DNA from 2 places in the Kurthia sp. FSL E2-0154 genome. Region 1 is predicted to be linked to the other one. Evidence: riboswitches for the same ligand, from Rfam matches in the RefSeq annotation. Region 1 holds a riboswitch; the other holds the start of a gene.

Region 1 (7,737 bases):
AGAGAGGAAATTCCACGTTTTTTACGTTCTTTATTTACTAATGTCACAATTTCTTTTTCCATTGTTGCATTCGTCTTAGTAGGTAATTTCGAAAGGCTTTTTACATTTTTAATCCATACATATTTTTGTGTCTTACTATTTTTCACCTTAACCCAGCTACCAGACTTACTATATTGCTTATAAATACTTGGCGATAATTTCGATTTATATTTTCTTTTCCTTTACTTTTATACATGGTCGTTGCTTGATTCACATAAATAAGCAGTTGTTCTTTTTTTGCTTGTGGATTACCTTCCATAGAGAAAGAAGGAATCATAAGAAAACATAATAGTAATAAACTAATATACAATCGAACATATTTTTTATTTACTAAAATCGCACTCACCACTTTCTAAGTTGTTTTAGGATGTGTTAATATTTTTGACTAATTTGCCATTTCCTAAACAACAATTTATGTCTTTTATGAAAGTATTTTGTATAAAAAGTGATGATATCCTTGATAGAGCAAGGTTTTACAATTTTAAAATAAAAAAGAATCATGCTGATTTAGCACAATTCTTTCTTAATTATAATAAAATACTACCCTCAGTTTTTAAACGTACGTTGTAAAAAGGCTTTTGTTCGTTCATGTTTTGGATGATTAAATACTTCATCTGGCGTTCCGTCTTCAACAATCACACCTTGATCCATGAAAACAATACGATCCGATACTTCACGCGCAAATTCCATTTCATGCGTTACGATAATCATTGTTGAACCTGCTTCTGCTAATTTTTTCATGACTTTTAATACTTCACCGACCATCTCTGGATCAAGTGCTGAAGTTGGTTCATCAAATAATAATGCAGTCGGCTTCATAGATAATGCTCTCGCAATCGCCACGCGCTGTTTTTGACCACCCGATAATTGAGCTGGTCTTGCGTTAATATATCTGCCCATCCCCACGATATCTAGATATTCTTTCGCAATTTCTTCTGCCTGTTGTTTTGAACGCTTTAATACTTTAATCTGTCCCAATGTGCAGTTCTGTAAAACATTGCAGTTATTAAATAAATTAAACTGTTGGAACACCATGCCTAACTTTGTTCGGTACTCATTCACATCTTCCATATGTGTTAATACATTTTGACCTTCATAATTCACTTCACCACCATCTGGTGTTTCAAGTAAATTTAAACAACGTAATAAAGTAGATTTACCTGAACCTGAAGAACCAATTACGGTCACAACTTCTCCTTTTTCAACTGAAAAGTTAATGTCCTTCAAGACTTCATGTGACCCGAAGGATTTACTTAAATTTTTAATATTAATGACTGTGCTCAATGTAAATTACCTCCCTACTTCATTGGTCCTTCAGCTCTTCTAGGCTGCGGAATATCTAACATTTGATAGTTGGCTGTGCCACCTAATTTACGTTCAAAGAATCGTAGAATCTGTGTCACAACAATCGTTAAGACTAGATAGATTAAACATGCTACGAAGAATGATTCAAAGTATCTAAAGTTCGCACCTGCAATTGACTTTGTGACGAAGTATAACTCGGTTACACCGATTACATTTAATACAGATGTATCTTTAATATTCATAACGAATTGGTTACCTGTAGCTGGTAAAATATTGCGTAAAACTTGTGGTAATACGACATGCATCATCGTTTTCCAGTGATTCATACCAATTGCTTGTGCCGCTTCGAATTGTCCTTTATCTACGCTGACAATACCACCACGGACAATTTCTGCCATGTAAGCCCCTGTATTCAGGGATACAACTAATACTGCCGCAACTGTACGATTCATATCACCTGTGACACCAAAATCAGTTCCGATTGATTCTTTAATTGACTGCATAATCAATGGGAATCCGTAGAATACGACCATCGCTTGTACCATCATTGGTGTACCACGGAAGAACTCTACATAGACACGTAAGATGACACGAATGACTTTTAATACAATCATTTTAAATGCTGATTTTGTTTTCGGAATCGTATCAATTACCCCAATTAATAAACCGATAATCGCCCCCAGAATGGTACTGACGGTGGCAATAAACATCGTCATTCCTGCGCCACGTAAAAACATTTGCCAATTATCTTTAGCAATTTCAAATAGCCATTCTAGACTCATTTCGCTCTCCCCTTATAAAATACAAGCTACCGACTAAACAAGACAGTCGGTAGCCACGTACGTTCTATTTTGCTGCTGGTTGGTTTTTAATCTCTGTTTCCATAATCTTTTGACGCTCGTCTTCTGAAATACTTGCTAATGCTTTATTCACTTGCTCTGTTAATTCGCTACCTTTTTTCACACCAACTGCGACTGAGAATTCCGCTTTATCAGCTTTGAAACCTGAACCGTCTTTGAACTCAATCATTTTAAATTTATCATTTGCTGCTGAAGCTGATAAACCTTCTGGACGTTCTGATACGTATGCATCAATTTTTCCTGATTCGAGTGCTACACGCATTGCTGAGAAATTATCTGAAGCAGGTTGTTTTTGTACACCATTAATTTGGTCAATTACTGTATAGTGTGACGTATTTAACTGACCTGTTACTTTTGCACCTTTGAAATCTTGAATTGATGTAGCATTGTCGTATTTACCGCCTTTTTTCACGACCATTACAAGATTTGAAGTGTAGTAAATATCTGAGAAATCAATTGTTTTTTTACGTTCCTCTGTTGGTGACATCCCTGCAATTACTGCATCAATTTTCCCTGAAATAAGTGCCGGAATTAAACCATCCCACTCTGTTTTTACAATCACTAATTCACGATCTAAGCTATCTGCGATTTTTTTAGCAATTTGTACATCATAACCGCCCGCATATTCTGCATTACCTTCGATTTTTACAGCGCCGTTAGCGTCATCTTTTTGTGTCCAGTTGAATGGTGCATATCCCGCCTCCATACCGACTGTAAATTTTTCTTTCTCTTTATCGCCTGAAGATTCCGATTTTTTCGAATCTTCCGAGCTACATCCTGCTAATGCAAAGACAAGCACAAGTAATAGTGCTGTAAATATTCCCCATGATTTTTTCATTTGTACCTCTCCTTTAAATATGTTCCCATTGTGAAAACGAAAAGGACTATAACAAAAGGTGGATGAGATACTTCTCCAGACCTTTTGGTATAGTCCTTCTAAAAATCCTCATCATTGCCCAATTGAGATAGCTCAACTTACTTTATTCGGGTAAAAAAAGTAAGACAGTCCTGCAACTATTAATTGCAGACCCAGCATATGATGTTGAGAACCCACCATACACTTCGGCGACATCTCCTTCTAAGTAGCATCTTTGTATTCTCGTACTCCGCTACTTACTAATAAATATCGCGCCTCTACCTCACAATTGTGTCAATGTGAGGTCATATTCGTTTGTTATAATTAACAATAGTCTACTTTATAGACTATTTTATGTCAATATACTGAAAAAAAGAAAAATATAAATTTTTTATTTAAAAATAAAAATTTATGTATTTATTCTTCGTATTCAATATCATCTAATTGATCATAATAAAAAATATTTCCATTCTCTGCATCAATTCTCTCAATGCGTTGTCCCACTTCTTTTTCTTTTACAACATAGCATAATTCATATTTTGTAAATTCTTCATCTTCATATGGAACACGTGCTAATTCCATCTTAATGGAGTCTTTATAAATTTCATTTGCTTCTTCTAATGTAATTGTCGGTTCCATTGACATATTCTCAATATGCTCTTCTTTTAACATTGGAATCACTGCATCTGTTACACGACCTGAATAAATACCCATATCAATATTTGCTGTATATTCACTTAGTGGAATGCCATTAATGTAACGGTGGAATGTAAAAGTCACAAATGGTTCGAAAGCATAAGAATCATCTTCGTCATCTTCCTCTTCATACTCACCATCTTCTGCTGATAGAGCTTTTAACATCTCAATTTCCTCTTCTGTTAACTCATCATCTTCATCATCTTCTAAATCTTCTTCAACGAATGCATCTTCTAATAAATAATGTTCAGACACATTTCCTACTTTGGATTCTAAAAAGGCAATTGCACGTTTACGAAGTTCATCTAGTGTGTATTCGTCCCCTTCTTTGAATGGCAGAGTAGAATCAATAATCAATTGATGTTCATCAGACATATCGAATTTAACATAATGTTGGTCAGATTGTTCATATGTAACTGTATTTTCTTCTTCAACTTTATTCATATCCGGTGTAATACCTAACAAAATTGCTTCATCATACATTTCCATAACAGGTGGAACTTTTTCTAATTCAACAGGACCATTTTCTAAAAATTGATTTAATGAAATAATATCTCCGTTTGCGCCAACTACTTCATTTAAATTTTTAGGGTAGTACATTAATCGAATTTCATCTTCTTGTTGGAAAGCAGCTAATTCAACTAACATTCTATTTTTATAAATCATCAATGCCACATCTGCATCGACTGTAAGTTTCGGATGTGTTAATTGATAATAAGATTGATTGAATGTTGCGGATAATACAAAACCTTGTTTATTCATCTCAATTGTTGCACCTGAATCAGGTAGTGGGATTTGATACTGCACATCCATTGCCTCAAACGTTAGTAAAAACGTCTGATCGCCCCACTCAGAAAAAGAAGTTAACTGTAAATTCTTTTGACCATATTCATCTACAAAATCTTGAGCAATCTCTTTTAAATCTTCAGCTGATAGTTCTTCATATTCATCTAAAGATACATCATTATTTTCTAAAATGGCTTCTAAATCAATAATTAATGATGTAATTTTCCCTTCATCTGACACTTCAACTTGTCCATAAGAGATTTCGCGATGTGCATCTACAATCTCTCCGAATTCTTCCATTTCTTCTTCTGTCATAATTTTAATCGGTGGTGCACCAATTAAAAGTTCACGTAATTCTATTTCTAATTGTCGCATGACTAACTTCCTTTCTCACTTGCTCTTTCCGTATTTCAATCTATGAATAAAGCAATCAATAACTGTATATATTTTACTACTCTTTAAATTCTAATTTTATCATATTGTTACCACTTCGTCTTGATAGTTTCATACTTCCACGTATTTTATTCGTTTTTATAACTTAAAATGAAAGCATTTACAAGTCTTAAATTGTTCAATTTGTGTGAACATCAAAAAATTTTCTAAATATTTATACACAAAACCTTTGACATGACTTTGAAAATGAGGTAAATTACCAAAGGACGAACATTTATAGTCCCAACAAAAATAATATTCGCCTTTAGGAGTGTATTTTAAACAATGGATAACGTATTTGATTATGAAGACATTCAATTAGTACCAGCAAAGTGTATCGTAAATAGCCGCTCAGAGTGTGATACAACAATCGAGCTTGGTGGACATAAATTTAAATTACCGGTTGTCCCTGCAAATATGCAAACAATCATTGATGAAACAATTGCTACAAAATTAGCAGAAGATGGTTACTTCTACATTATGCACCGCTTCAACCCTGAAAAACGTATTGGCTTTATTAAAGACATGCAATCAAAAGGTTTAATCGCATCAATTAGCGTAGGTGTAAAACCAGAAGAATATACATTCGTAGAAGAATTAGCTGCTTTAGGTTTAACACCTGAATTCATTACAATTGATATTGCACATGGTCATTCAAATGCAGTCATCAACATGATTCAACATATTAAAGGTCTATTACCAAACGCATTCGTAATTGCAGGTAATGTTGGTACACCTGAAGCAGTTCGTGAACTTGAAAATGCTGGCGCTGACGCTACAAAAGTAGGAATCGGACCAGGTAAAGTATGCATTACAAAAATCAAAACAGGCTTTGGTACTGGTGGCTGGCAATTAGCTGCTTTACGTTGGTGCTCAAAAGCTGCAACGAAACCAATTATCGCAGATGGTGGTATTCGTACACATGGCGATATCGCAAAATCAATTCGTTTTGGTGCTTCAATGGTTATGATTGGTTCATTATTCGCAGGTCATGAAGAGTCACCTGGTAAAACAGTTGAAGTCGATGGTAAAAAAGTAAAAGAGTACTTCGGCTCAGCTTCTGAATTCCAAAAAGGTGAAAAGAAAAATGTTGAAGGTAAGAAAATGTATGTGGAGCACAAAGGTGCTTTAAAAGATACATTAGTTGAGATGCAACAAGATCTTCAATCATCAATTTCTTACGCTGGCGGCACAAAACTAGATGCTATCCGTACAGTTGATTATGTAATCGTTAAAAACTCAATTTTCAACGGTGACAAAGTTTACTAATCGTATCAACCAATATATAAAGCAGCTTACATTATTTTGTAAGCTGTTTTTTTATATCAAAATTACATTTAATGACTTTCATTCTATTAATTTTTTTTTAGTATATTTATCACACTCTTAATCATTAATTAACCTATACAAAATATTAGTTTTTTACTAAAAAACACTATGAAATGTTAATTTTCCTTTATTACAACTTGAATTCATCATTTTTGTTTATAATACATATTTTGTTCCGATACTAATATATATGTATTTTATGAAAGAAGGTTATTAGAAAATGTTAAAAAATATGCGCTTGCGTACCAAACTAATTATTTCGTTTTCGGCAATTTTAATCATTCCTAGCATGATTATCAGTACTGTAGCATTTCAAAATATCAAATCTCTTGTAATTGAACAGCAAGGTGGATATGCGCATTCTAGTTCAGATATATTGAACGCAAATATCACAAATACATTACAAAGTAAAATAGATGATATTGATTATTTAGCAGATCGCATCTCAAAACTGCCTTTAAAAATGGATAAGAAATCTGAAGTACGAACAGTTTTAAGTGAGTATGCAGAAGGACATAATGATGTACAGATTGCGTATGTTGGATCTGCAAAGGGCGATATGATTCAAATGCCTTACTACATTTATCCAAAAGATTATAATCCAATAGAACGTCCGTGGTATAAAGGGGCTTTAAATGAACAAGATTATTCAATTTCAGACCCCTACATCTCTGCTTTAGATAATAAATTGGTTATTACCATTTCAAAAAAGTTACCGAATGATATGGGTGTTGTCGGTATCGATATGTCGATTAATTCATTCCAAAAATTAGCGAATGAAGTGAAAATCGGCAAGAAGGGTTTTATCTCTATTATTGACCAACATGGAAACTATATTACCCATCCGACAAAGGAACTTGGAAAACCTGTAGATGATGAGATGAAATCTATCATATCTAGCAATAAAAAAACTGACACAAAAGATATAAATAATAAAACTTTATCGTTAAAAACAAATGATTTATCTGATTGGAAAATTGTAAGTACAACTTATATTTCAGAAGCTACTACACAAGCAAGTAAAACATGGATGAATATCATGTACATTCTTGTTGGTTCTTTAATTTTAGGTGGTATTTTAAATTTCTTCATTATTCGTTCAATCATTTCGCCAATTAAAAAATTACGTGATAGTGCTTTAACAATCAGTGAAGGTGATTTAACAACTGAAATTACGGTTTCTGGTAAAGATGAAGTAGGTCAATTAGCTGAAGCATTCGAAAAGATGAAAATTCATTTAACAGCTTTAATATCTAATTTAAAAAATAATGCTAATACCATTCGCGAGTCTTCTGACTTACTTTCTGCAAGTACAAGCGAAAATATGGCAAGCTCACAGCAAATTACTGCTGCATTGCAACAAGTAACGATTAATAATGAACATCAAACAAACCAAATGGCACAATCTAACCAAGCTCTTGGTGAAGTTTCTGA
Region 2 (7,737 bases), 230 kb from region 1:
AGGGCCAGATGCAATGTTTCGAAAAAGACCAGATGGTAGCGAAATTCATTGGCAATTACTTTATATAGGTGAAGAAAATAATAAGTTGCCACTTCCTTTTGTTATTCAATGGAATCAATCAAATGAGGAACGCCGTAATGAACAAATTCAGCAGGGAGTAATTGGTCAGCAACTACCGAATACAGCATTAGAAGGCGTCGTATTTGTAGTGGAAAATGCAGAAGAAACAGCTAAACGCTGGGGTGGTTATTTCAAACAACCAGTTGGTAAAACATATGTAGACCAGACACTTCAAGCCAAGATTGTAACGATTCCTCTAAATGGAGGAGAATTGTATTTCGCAGAACCTGTAGGTGAAGGTGTCATTAAAAATACATTGCTAACAAAAGGTGAAGTACCTTTTCAAATTAATTTAAAAGGATTCAATGAAGAAAAATTATTTGAAGCACATAATGGCCGTTATTTATTAAAAAAGTAGATATTAAAACCAAGTATTTTTATAAGAAAAGGGGATTTTTATGAAGAAAACAAAATTAACTTTATTAACAGTCATTACACTTGTATTACTTGTTCTCACAGCATGTGGTTCAAAATCTAAAGATACGGATGCTGCAGCAGATAGCGATAAAGTTGTGAAAATAGGTTATCAAAAGGGAAATACAATTAACATTTTAAAAGAGAGTGGCTATTTAGAAAAGAACTTGAAAGAGAAAGGTTACAAAGTAGAATGGCGTGAATTTTCACATGGTGGAACTTTACTGGAAGGGTTATTTACAGGGAATATCGATTTTGGTCATGCTGCTGATGGTTCAGGTATTACAGCGCAAGCGGGTAACAAACCTTTCGTATATGTAGGAGCAGATAAACCAAATCCAGAGGGTATTGGATTACTGGTTTTAAAAGATTCAGGCATTAAAAATATTAAAGAATTAAAAGGTAAAAAAGTAGGTGTATTAAAAGGTGGAAATCATCACTATCTAGCAATGTTAGCAGTGGAAGATGCTGGGTTAAAAGTCGATGATATTGAATGGGTTTATCTACAAGATGCTTCTCAATTAAGAACAGCTTTTGAAACGAAAGCAATTGATGCGCTTGGCACGTATGATCCTTTCTTTGCAGGAGCTGAAACAGATTTAGATACTGTTAATTTAACAGAAGGGAAAGACTATGACTACCCGAATCGTACATTCTATTATGCAAACGAAAAATTTAATCAGCAACACCCAGAATTAGTTGAAGTGATTTTAGATTCGATTGCTGAATCAGATGAGTGGGCAAATAAAAATAAGCCTGAAGTTGTTAAGTTAGTTTCAAAAGCTTTAGGAATTAATGAAAAAGTGATTAAGCGTGCGATTGATCGCCGTACTTATGGTTTAGATCGTTTAGATGAAAAAATTATTAAAACACAACAGGCGCAAGCAGACTACTATACAAAAGTAGGATTAATTCCACAAAAAATTAATGTTTCTGAACGTGTCAAAGATACCAAATAAGGAGTGAGGCAAATGAAAGAAAAGAAGTGGAGCATTATACCTTGGCTAATCCCTATCGCATTTGTTGGGGCATGGCAATTAGTAACACAGTTTCAAATTGTCTCGACACAACTGGTTCCTGCTCCTTTAACAGTACTGAAAAGCTTTTATCAATTAGTTATTTCAGGAGACTTACTATATCACTTAGAAGGAAGTCTTGGTAGAGCATTTATTGGTTTACTGATTGGCGGGGGAGTTGGTTTTATTTTAGGTATTACCAATGGACTTTCAAAATTTTCCTTTCTTTTTACAGATACATCGTTGCAAATGGTTCGAAATGTACCGAATCTAGCACTTGTACCACTTGTTATTATTTGGTTTGGTATTGATGAAGGAGCAAAAATTTTCTTGGTAGCTATCGGTGTGATGTTCCCAATCTATATTAATACATTACATGGTATCCGAAATATTGATCCTGGTTATATTGAGATGGGAAGAATGTATGGATTAAAAGGCTTTAAATTATTTAAAGAGATATTACTGCCAGGTGCATTACCATCTATTTTCGTTGGTTTACGTTATTCATTAGGTGTGATGTGGATGACATTGATTGTAGCTGAAACAATTGCAACGACAAGAGGAGTTGGCTATCTAGCAACAACAGCTCAACAATTTATGCAATCAGATATAATCATTATTACGATTATTTTATATGCGTTATTTGGTAAATTAGCAGATTTATTAGCAAGATTTGGCGAAAAAAAGGCTTTGCGTTGGCATAAGGCTTATTAAAAAGGAGGAAGATACATGGTCGTCACAGCTCGTCCAATAACACCTGTTAAATCAAAAAGTGGTGTAGAAATCACACTACAACAAGTCGTGAAAAAATTTGGTGAAAAAACCGTCTTAAAAGAAATTTCTCTCACAATTGAAAGAGGCGAATTTCTAGTAATTGTCGGTAAAAGTGGTAGTGGTAAAAGTACATTATTACGTTTGACAGCTGGATTGGATCAACCTAGTTCTGGCACAATTCAATTTGATGGCCTATCTCCTAAAGAAGCAAAAACGAATGTTCGAATGATGTATCAAGATTCGCGTTTATTACCTTGGAAAAAAGTAATTCAAAATGTAGGGATTGGCTTAGCAGGAGACTGGGAAACAAAAGCAGCGCATACATTAGAACAAGTAGGTTTAAGTGATTTTAAAGATCAATGGCCTTCTAATCTTTCAGGTGGTCAACAACAGCGTGTGGCATTAGCACGAGCTTTAGTAAATAACCCAGACTTATTATTGTTTGATGAACCGTTAAGTGCACTAGATGCATTAACACGTTTAGATATGCAAAATTTAATTGAACAATTGTGGTTAGAAAAAGGCTTTACAGCAATGTTGGTGACACATGATGTACAAGAAGCTGTAAAATTAGGCGATCGCATTATTCTCATAGAAGATGGTGTTGTTGCATTAGATATTCGTAACGATGCTAAAAGACCACGTGGTTTTGATGATGAACAATTAACAAAGCTAGAAAAACAAATTTTAGCACGTATTATGCAAAATCATGAATAAATAAAAAGTCCGATAAGTAGGCAATTTCTACTTCGGGCTTTTTATTTTCACGTAGAAATATTTTGTCAGTCGAAATAATGATAGATTTTCATTTTATTCCTTTATATACTATTGAAATAATAGAGGAGGGGATATTTTGAAAGTCATACAATATTTTCACCCCGTCGTTTGGAATATCTTATTAGGAACAATCTTCACCCGTATCGCAAGTTTTATGACAATTCCATTTCTTGCGCTTTACTTACATAGTGAGTTACATGCAGAACCTGTGACAATTGGTATAATCATCGGTCTTGCGCCATTACTTGCAACGGTTGGAGGTTTTTTTGGAGGTTATTTAACCGATCGATTTGGTCGAAAACTTATTATTTTATTATCTGTTTTTTGCTGGACACTTGTTTTTTTAGGCTTTGCACTTTCAACATCTATCGTGATTTTTGGATTTTTGAGTGCATTGAATGGACTTTGTCGTTCATTTTTTGAACCTGCAACACAGGCATTGATGGTGGATTATACGACGCCTGAAAAACGCCGTCGCTTATTTTCTGTACGTTATACAGCGATTAATATCGCAGCAGTAATCGGACCATTAGTAGGTGTTTGGTTAGCAGCGCTATCCAACCCACAAATTCCATTCATTATTACAGCGGCTATGTACGCGTTGTATGGTTTTGCACTAGTATTTATTTTGAAGAAATATGCGACACAAGCGACAATCAAAACAACGAAAAGTATTACGGCTGTATTTCAAGTGGTTTTCACCGATCGAAAATTATTATTATTACTTGCAGGAGGCATTTTAGTTTCTGTAGGTTACTCACAGTTTGATTCGACACTTCCACAGTTTGTCAATGCGACATTAGATGATGGTGTAAAACTGTATTCTGTACTAATTGCGGTTAATGCGATTGCGGTACTCATTCTACAGTTACCGCTGAGTATGATTAGCGAAAGAATTTCAACGATTCGAACATTAATTTTAGGGATTGTATTTTTTGCGATCGGTTTTGTATTATTTAATATTTCAGAGAGCTGGACGATGTTTATTATTGCGATGATTCTCTTTACAATAGGTGAGATTTTCGCATTCCCGATGATGAATGCCGTCATTGAGGAGATTGCACCAGAGGACCGGAAAGCGACGTATCTCGGTGCGTCACAGCTTAAAAATATTGGTAGCTTTGTAGGACCAATTCTCGGTGGATGGCTATTAATTCAATTTCAAATGGGTGTATTTCATATTATTGCGGCGATTACGCTATGTAGCATTCCATTCTATTACTGGACGTTTGTTAAAAAAGAAGCTTAAATATAAAAAGGCTAGGAGCTATGTATATTTCATACATAAATCCTAGCTTTTTTTAGTTAGTCATTTGTCACGTAACGATCTTTCGCTGCAATGAAGCTTGCAGTTAAAGAGATTGCGACAACGAAAATATACATAATATTTGCTGCATCGTAACTGTGGTAAACATCGTGAATGAAACCATAGAGTACAGGCCCAACAGCGGCGATTAAGTAGCCAAGTGATTGAGCGAAACCAGATAAGTCTGCTGCTTCGAATGAGTCGCGTGAACGAAGTGAGAAGAACATCATACACATACTAAATGAAGCACCGCCTGCAGCGCCTAATAGAATCATCCAGACAACAGAATAATCTGTCCAGCCCATGATTAATCCAGCAAATCCAATGATGTAAAAGACTGCAAATAGCGCAACAACAGGACGTTGGTCTTTTAGACGACCGGCTAAAATCGGTGTGATAAAGGTCATTGGAATTTGGGATACTTGCATGATGGAGAACATTAATCCAGCTTGAGCAGCTGTCATACCTTGTTCTTTAAACATTTCTGGTACCCATGCCGCAGTTGTATAGAAAATCATCGATTGGAAACCCATCGAAATCATAATGACCCATGCGAGTGGATAGCGCCACATTTGTTTCTTTTCTTTTTGAGCAGTAGTCGGTGCAATTTCTTCTTTAGAGATATTTCGTGTTTGTGGAAACCAGATGAAAACAGCAGCAATTGCTAAAATAATCCACACACCTAAAGAACCTTGCCAACCGAATGACAATGTTGATAACGGATAACTCACACCAGCAGCAATACTAGCAGATGAGTTCATTGCGACTGTATAGATTGCTGTAAGTAAACCTACTTGGAATGGAAATTTAAGTTTGATTAAACTAGGTAATAGTACATTGCCAAATGCAATTCCGATTCCAATTAAGGTAGTACCGATAAATAATAACGACGTCACGCCACTTGAACGAAGTGCCATACCCACGACTAAGATAATCATTGATAAGAATAGAGAGCGTTCAACCGTAATTCTACGCGATATTTTCGGTACGATTGGTGACACGACAGCAAATGCAAGTAGAGGAATGGTTATAATAAAGCCAGCTACTACATTTGAAATATGTAATGAGTTTCGAATATCTTCGATTACGGGGCCAACAGACGTTAGGGGAGAGCGAAGTGTTAATGCAATGAAGACGATTCCAAGTACAAGAAGCCATGTTGTTGAAGTCCATTTTAGTTTTTTTGAAGCAACGTTTTCTGTAGGTGACATAACTTTCCTCCTATATATAATTTGATTTATCGTAACATTATGCCCCTACCTATTCAATAATAAATTCGTTTCACGAAAGTCTTAATTGTATAATAGTTGAGAGTTTTTATGTCTTGAATTCGTCTGTAGAATATATTAAGATAATAGTAGAAATAATATAAATATTGCAATGCCTCATCCGTTCGATGAGGTAGAGGTCGCAAAAAATAAAAGTAGTATAATCGAGATGTAAAAGCATTGGTGACATTATATGAAAGGATTTTTTGCCGAAGTGGTGGGTTGCTTTTACAATCAACTGCTGGGGCTGTCGCTTAATAGGTGCAGAACTGTCACATCTGTGAGGGTGTGTTGAGCTATCTTTTTCAAGGTTGATGAGTGTCATTGTGTGATTACAACCATCCAAGATTGCTTGAGATGGTATTTTTATTTTCCAGGAAATAATCACTTACGAACACCTCAACTAACATATTCCCTGCAATAAAAGGAAAGAGGAAATGAAATGAGTCGTACAAAAGCAAGTCAAGAAGCGCCTACAACTCTAAAAAGAGGACTAAAAAGTCGTCACATTATGATGATTTCACTCGGCGGTACGATTGGGACAGGTTTACTACTTGCAAGTGGTAACTCAATCGCACAGGCTGGACCAGGTGGAGCGCTATTAGCATATGGTTTAATCGGGATTATGGTATTTTTCTTAATGACAAGTTTAGGAGAGATGGCAGCGTATATGCCTGTTTCAGGTTCGTTTAGTACGTATGCAACAAAGTTTATCGATCCAGCACTTGGATTTGCATTAGGATGGAACTATTGGTATAACTGGGCAATTACAATCGCAGCTGAAATTGCAGCTGTTTCAATCGTTATGAAATATTGGTTCCCTGATACAGCGTCATGGATTTGGAGTGTATCATTCTTAGCTATTATCTTCTTGTTAAACTACTTATCGGTGAAAAGTTTTGGTGAAAGTGAATATTGGTTCGCATTTATTAAAGTAGCTACAATTATTATCTTCTTAATCGTTAGTATTTTAATGATTTTTGGTATCTTAGGAGGTAAAGCACCTGTTGGTTTTACGAATTTCTTTGCAGGTGATGGTCCATTCCACGGTGGATTCTTTGCGACACTCGGTATTTTCTTAGCAGCAGGATTCTCATTCCAAGGAACAGAGTTAATCGGTATTACAGCTGGTGAAACAAAAGATCCAGGCAAATCGATTCCAAAAGCAGTGAAGCAAATCTTTTGGCGTATTTTATTATTCTATATCTTAGCCATTTTAGCGATTGGCTTATTAATTCCTTATACAGATAGTCGTCTAATCAATGATGGAGAGACGGTTACGACAAGTCCGTTTACGCTTGTATTCGAAAATGCAGGTATTGCTTTTGCAGCTTCGATTATGAATGCAGTTGTTTTAACAGCTATTTTATCTGCTGGTAACTCTGGATTATATGCTTCATCTCGTATGCTTTGGGATTTAGCGATGGAAGGTAAAGCACCAAAGATTTTTAAAAAGTTAAACCGTCGCGGTGTACCATTTGCAGCATTGATTGCAACAGTCATCGTTGCAAGTTTATCATTCTTAACATCTATTTTCGGTGAACAAGTATATATTTGGCTATTAAGTGCTTCTGGTATGTGTGGTTTTATCGCATGGCTAGGTATTGCAGCCAGTCACTATCGTTTCCGAAAAGCACTGATTGCGCAAGGGAAGAACTTAGATGAAGTATTACCATATAAATCAAGATTTTTCCCATTTGGTCCATTATTCGCATTCATCTTGTGTGCATTAGTTGTCTTCGGACAAAGTTATTTTGCATTTGAAGATGGGCAATTTAGTTGGTATGAACTACTTGTTTCTTATATTGGTTTACCAATTTTCTTCTTACTGTGGTTCGGTTATAAAATCAAAAACAAAACGAAAATGGTTAAATTAACAGAGGCAGATGTGGAACCGACTAAAAATCTTTATACAGAAGAATAGCAAAAAGCACTCGGGATTTCCGAGTGCTTTTTTATGTAGAAATAATGAATTTTTAATTATTTCCTAAAAAGAAAATCATGAATAATAGAGAAAATTATGCAAAAAATATAAACAACATTAAAATGTTATTTAAATTTA

What was found. Region 1 has a riboswitch for lysine ahead of MHB75_RS12555 (transporter substrate-binding domain-containing protein). Riboswitches for the same ligand answer to the same signal wherever they lie in the genome.
Region 2: it holds a riboswitch for lysine, as region 1 does, so the genes downstream of both, MHB75_RS13785 (amino acid permease) here and MHB75_RS12555 (transporter substrate-binding domain-containing protein) in region 1, are expected to answer to the same signal.

Annotation. Positions count from the first base shown of each region.
Region 1 covers NZ_JBBOPO010000001.1:2,514,345-2,522,081, forward strand. The annotation lists gene MHB75_RS12540 (CAP domain-containing protein) at 1-146, opposite strand, end outside; gene MHB75_RS12545 (amino acid ABC transporter ATP-binding protein) at 586-1,323, opposite strand; gene MHB75_RS12550 (amino acid ABC transporter permease) at 1,338-2,126, opposite strand; gene MHB75_RS12555 (transporter substrate-binding domain-containing protein) at 2,191-3,042, opposite strand; lysine riboswitch at 3,163-3,349, opposite strand; gene MHB75_RS12560 (hypothetical protein) at 3,478-4,917, opposite strand; gene guaC (GMP reductase) at 5,260-6,243, shown strand; gene MHB75_RS12570 (methyl-accepting chemotaxis protein) at 6,593-7,737, shown strand, end outside.
Region 2 covers NZ_JBBOPO010000001.1:2,747,613-2,755,349, forward strand. The annotation lists gene MHB75_RS13755 (VOC family protein) at 1-478, shown strand, start outside; gene MHB75_RS13760 (aliphatic sulfonate ABC transporter substrate-binding protein) at 519-1,493, shown strand; gene MHB75_RS13765 (ABC transporter permease subunit) at 1,506-2,264, shown strand; gene MHB75_RS13770 (ATP-binding cassette domain-containing protein) at 2,280-3,041, shown strand; gene MHB75_RS13775 (MDR family MFS transporter) at 3,178-4,350, shown strand; gene MHB75_RS13780 (CynX/NimT family MFS transporter) at 4,407-5,618, opposite strand; lysine riboswitch at 5,802-5,982, shown strand; gene MHB75_RS13785 (amino acid permease) at 6,118-7,599, shown strand.